2 regions of the Cytobacillus sp. ABV4_503 genome follow, and region 1 is predicted to be linked to the other one. Evidence: predicted binding sites of a transcription regulator. Region 1 holds the regulator's gene; the other holds the start of a gene.
The links. The regulator NrdR, encoded in region 1, represses ribonucleotide reductase genes. The targets are predictions, from matches to a motif close to AACACNATATATNGTGTT.
Positions count from the first base shown of each region.

Region 1 (2,481 bases):
TCTGAATCTCATTTAACTATTCACAGCTTCCCGGAGCATGGCTATGCCAGCATTGATGTGTATACGTGTGGAGATCTTGACCCTAACATCGCTGCAGACTTTATTGCAGAATCGTTAGGAGCTCAAACGCGTGAGAATATCGAAATTCCTCGCGGTATGGGTCCAGTTCAAGTTAAACAAGCTCAAGTGCTTTAATAACAGAATGATCTTAAGCAATCCAGAGGTGTATTGAATACACCTCTTTTTATTTTGCTTAAATTTGCTTAAATACATTACCTTTAGTATCTCCCGTAAAAAAAAAATAGTACAATAAGGATACATGAAAAATAACGGAGGAAAGAGGATGTCTATTTTCAGGCAGCTTGCCAGCCGCTATAAAAAGCAGTGTGAAACAAATGAAAACCACTCTGATCCAGAGCTCACTACAAGATATTATAGAACCAATACAGCTCAAATGCTGCAGACGATTGAAGAATTATTCAAAGCAGACCAAAATGTAAACATTCTCAGCATTTCCAAAGAACACGGAGAGATTGCAGCAGAAATTAAGAAAGATAAATCTTGTTTTGCCATTGTCACAGTCGTAACTGTCAGGCCTTTCGAAACGGCTGTAGATATCAATATCTCAACTGAGCAATCCTCTCCGGCAGGTGTACACCCAATACTTAAAAGAGAAGTTCTTTCCATTTATGAAAAGGTGAATAAACGGCATGATTTTCTCGGTTCTGCAAGAAACGCAGATAAATAGTTGTACTTGTACTGACAACTCCTTTTTTATAAGATAAGAGTAACAAATAAAATACGGTAATTGGTCTAAAGCCAGCAAAATTACTTATTTATCGCTGTCTAACGGGCAGTAACCCCCCACTTCAAGCCTCAAGGGAATCGAAGGAGGGTAAGCGGGGGAAAACTGCCCGTAAAGGCCCGATAGAAGAACAAAGCCTAAGAACGCCACGTCCTGTGGCAACGTCTTTGTGAACCACTTCCTGTTGGCCTCAACTAACAATCAGCGGGGGACCCCCTGATTGAAGTTTCACTTTATAAAAGAATTCGGAGCTGATTGTATGAGATGCCCTTCATGCCAAAACAATAATACCCGTGTTCTCGATTCCCGTCCTGTTGATGACAGCAGGTCCATTCGGCGCAGAAGGGAATGCGAGAAATGCGGATACCGGTTTACGACTTTTGAAAAAGTGGAAGAAATTCCTTTAATCGTTGTGAAAAAAGAAGGCACCAGAGAGGAATTCAGCCGGGAAAAAATACTGAGAGGCCTTATTAAAGCATGTGAAAAGAGGCCGGTTGCCCTAAAGGATCTGGAGGAAATTACTTTTGATGTGGAAAAAGAGCTCCGCAGCAACGGTGTCTCCGAAATAAAAAGCGATGAAATTGGCGAAATGGTTATGGACAGGCTCGCAAATGTGGATGATGTGGCATATGTTCGTTTCGCATCTGTATACAGGCAATTTAAAGATATTAATGTTTTTATCGATGAACTCAAAGAATTAATCAAAAAAGAACAATCTTAAATCAGGTCAGTTGCTGCTGTCCCTGATTTCTAATGAAATAGTCTAATGGGCTGAAGGATTTCTTTGGCTCTTTTTTTACGGTATATGCTTTTGATATTAATCAGAGTAATAAATATTCTTAATAGAAAAAGGTGAACACCATGGCCCAGCATTGGCAGGAGATGCTCCCCATTGATCGATATACAGTAGCAGCCAGCGGGCTTTTGCATGATTATGACCGAAAAGTGCTGACTCTGTTATATCAGCCGCTCATTGGCTCTGTGTGCTTCAGTTTATATATGACATTATGGGCGGAACTTGAAGAAAACCGGCTATGGGCATCTTCTAATTCACACCATAGTTTAATGAATTTCATGGGCATGGGGCTTAAGGATATATATGAAGCCCGCCTCAAGCTAGAAGGGATAGGACTTTTAAAGGTATACGTAAATAAAGATGAAGAGACAAGGTCATTTATTTATGAACTTCTCCCCCCGCTGACACCTGAACAATTTTTCCTTGATGGCATGCTCAATATTTATCTTTATAAGAAATTGGGCAGAAACCAATTTATGAGGCTGAAACGCTTCTTCTCAGACCAGAAGGTAAAGACAGCCACAGGATATGAGGAAGTTACAAAGGCTTTTCAGGATGTATTTAAATCAGGACACCCTGGTTCTTTTGAGGTTGACGATGAAGTGGTGCAGCTGATGAATGAATCAGAGACAGAAGGGTATATTGGAAGGCAGGAACAGGAAGGCATTCAAATCGGGAATGAAGATTTTAATTTTGAACTGCTTCAGGCAGGGCTGAATGAATCACTAGTACCGAAAAAGGCCATCACAGTTAAAGTAAAGGAATCCATCAGCAATCTTGCCTTTTTGTACGGAATTGACCCTATTCAAATGAAAAATATCGTCATCAGCGCTGTAAATGAAGATGATGAGATAAACATTGATGAGTTGAGAAAATCTGC
Region 1 is NZ_JBSWTH010000001.1:3,852,925-3,855,405, reverse strand. Features, by position in the region: gene speD (adenosylmethionine decarboxylase) at 1-195, shown strand, start outside; gene ACXAD1_RS19405 (hypothetical protein) at 344-748, shown strand; gene nrdR (transcriptional regulator NrdR) at 1,065-1,526, shown strand; gene ACXAD1_RS19395 (replication initiation and membrane attachment family protein) at 1,667-2,481, shown strand, end outside.

Region 2 (2,481 bases), 300 kb from region 1:
TGGTTTCGAAAACTTTATCAATCAGCACATTGCCTTCTTCAGAACCATATTCTGTTTCGCAATAGATCAGCAAATCATGAAGCCCCATAACGCCAAGACCAACACGCCGCTCGCCTAATGCCTGCTTTTTATTTTCTTCAAGGAAGTATGGTGTAGCATCTATTACGTTGTCCTGCATACGTACTCCTACTTCAACAGTACGCTTCAGCTTTTCAAAGTTAACGGTCTTATTTTCCTTATCTGCCATTTCTGCAAGGTTCACTGCTGCAAGGTTGCAGACAGAATATGGCGCGAGAGGCTGTTCGCCGCATGGGTTTGTTGCTACAACCCTTTGTCCGTAAGCCTGTGCATTGGTCATGTCGTTGGCATTATCAATAAAGAAAATACCTGGCTCTGCTGAGTATGTTGCACAGATATTAATCAGATTCCAAAGTTCTTTAGCTTTGATTTTGCGGTGAACACGGACTTTATAGCCAAGGTTTCCCCATTCTCTGACGTCACCGACTTTATGCCATTCTTCGTTGTAGGTTTTCATGGTGTCAGCATCATATGATTCAACATCTGGGAAGCGAAGCTCATATTCCGCATCATTTTCAACTGCATCCATAAATTCTTTTGTCAGGCAGACTGAAATATTTGCCCCAGTAAGGAATTCAGAATTATGAACACTGTAAGTACCGCCAGTTTCCAGTTTTTCTTCAGCATCCTTTATGATTTTATCACTGAATCCGCCGTAGCCGGGAATGCTCTTGTAATTAATAATACCCTGGTACATGGCCATTTCCTGTTCGGTAAATGGAGTGAATTTTAATTTTTCTTTAGCATATTTTTTTATTGTTTCATCATTAGTAGTTTCAAGAAGGAATCGTAAAATTCTTGGGTTCTGCATTTTCGAAATGATGAATTCGATAATGTCCGGATGCCAGTCCGCCAGCATAATCATCTGAGCGCCCCTGCGGGAACCTCCCTGCTCCACAAGGTGTGTAAGCTTCGCAATATCATCAAGCCAGGATACGGAACCAGATGACTTGCCGTTTACCCCTTTAGCCAAAGTGTTGCGCGGTCTTAGAGTTGAGCCATTTGTCCCAACTCCTCCTCCTCGGCTCATGATTTCCATTACCTGCTTGCGGTGTTCGGAAATTCCTTCACGGGAGTCCTGTACGAATGGCATTACGTAGCAGTTGAAATACGTAACATCTGTGTCGGCACCCGCTCCATACAATACGCGGCCAGCCGGAATGAAATTCAAGTTTTTCAATTCCTGATAGAATTTTTCAAACCATTCTTTTTTCTTTTCTTCGGTTTTCTCAACAGATGCCAGACCTGTTGCGTTACGCTTGGCGATTTGCTCATAGAAGATTTCAAGGGGCTTCTCGATTACATCAAGAGGCTTTGTAATAATGCCTGTTCTAGATTCTTCCGGATCATCCAGCACTCCTCTGTAATCTTCCTCTACTAAAACTTTGGCTGTCTTGTTTTCCCAATCGATATCCTGGATAAAGCCCAGGCCCCGTGCAGGAAATTTAGGATCCTCTTTGATGGTGAGAACAACGAAGTCACCATTTGTGAGTGTTACTTTTTCGGTGTCTTTGAAAGTGTAGCGGTCAAGCATAACTAAGCGGGAAACACCTTTGTGGGTCATTTTCATATCTGGGGTTACAGGATGAACCTGAGGAAAAAGACGGATGTCCTTGTTTAAACGATCAATGTTCAATTTCATTTTTTGTCCTAGAGCAACAGACATTGTTACAACTCCTTCTAAATTCAATTATCAATTAATGTGTAAACCATATGGGCAGATAGAGTATATCTATCTGTTTTAAAAGAGTACCCTAAAGTTACCATACCTCAAACCTCAAAATCAATATATAGTGTCCTAAATATTTTCGACACCACTACATATTGTGTCAGGTTCAGCTAAATGTGATTTTGTCAAACTTAAAATATACTAAAATTTAAAGAAAAACAGAGTTAATAGCCGATTTCCGACAATTAACGATAAATTTTAACATATTTTGAAGCTTGCACTTTTACAGGGCAGCAATTGGAAAATTATTCATTAAAAAAAGAGAAAAAGCGACTTTGCCGCTTTTATCTCTTATAGTTCCAGTCATCACTTTCATATCGCTCTTTTGCGATTTTTTGTACATATGCCATTTCTTCATCTGTAAGCTTATAAGGTTCAAGTTCAATATTCAAGCCTTCTTCAAATCCCTTTTTGAAAGCTGTTTTTGCTTGATCCAGGGTGATTTTTTCAGTTGTCAGCTCATTAATGGCAACAGCTTTATTTTTAAAAGCTCTTTGCATTCTTTCTTTGACTCTGTCATTCGGATACTTGAACAGGCTGAACAGCTTGTCTTCATCCAAATCAAGTAGGATGGAACCATGCTGAAGGATTACCCCTTTTTGCCTTGTTTGTGCACTTCCCGCCACTTTACGGCCTTCTACTACAAGTTCATACCAGCTGGGGGCATCAAAACA
Region 2 is NZ_JBSWTH010000001.1:3,552,003-3,554,483, forward strand. Features, by position in the region: gene ACXAD1_RS17890 (vitamin B12-dependent ribonucleotide reductase) at 1-1,744, opposite strand, end outside; gene ACXAD1_RS17895 (lipoate--protein ligase family protein) at 2,092-2,481, opposite strand, start outside.
Region 2: a site for NrdR is predicted at 1,892-1,909, ahead of ACXAD1_RS17890 (vitamin B12-dependent ribonucleotide reductase). Genes of this name have one in related genera too.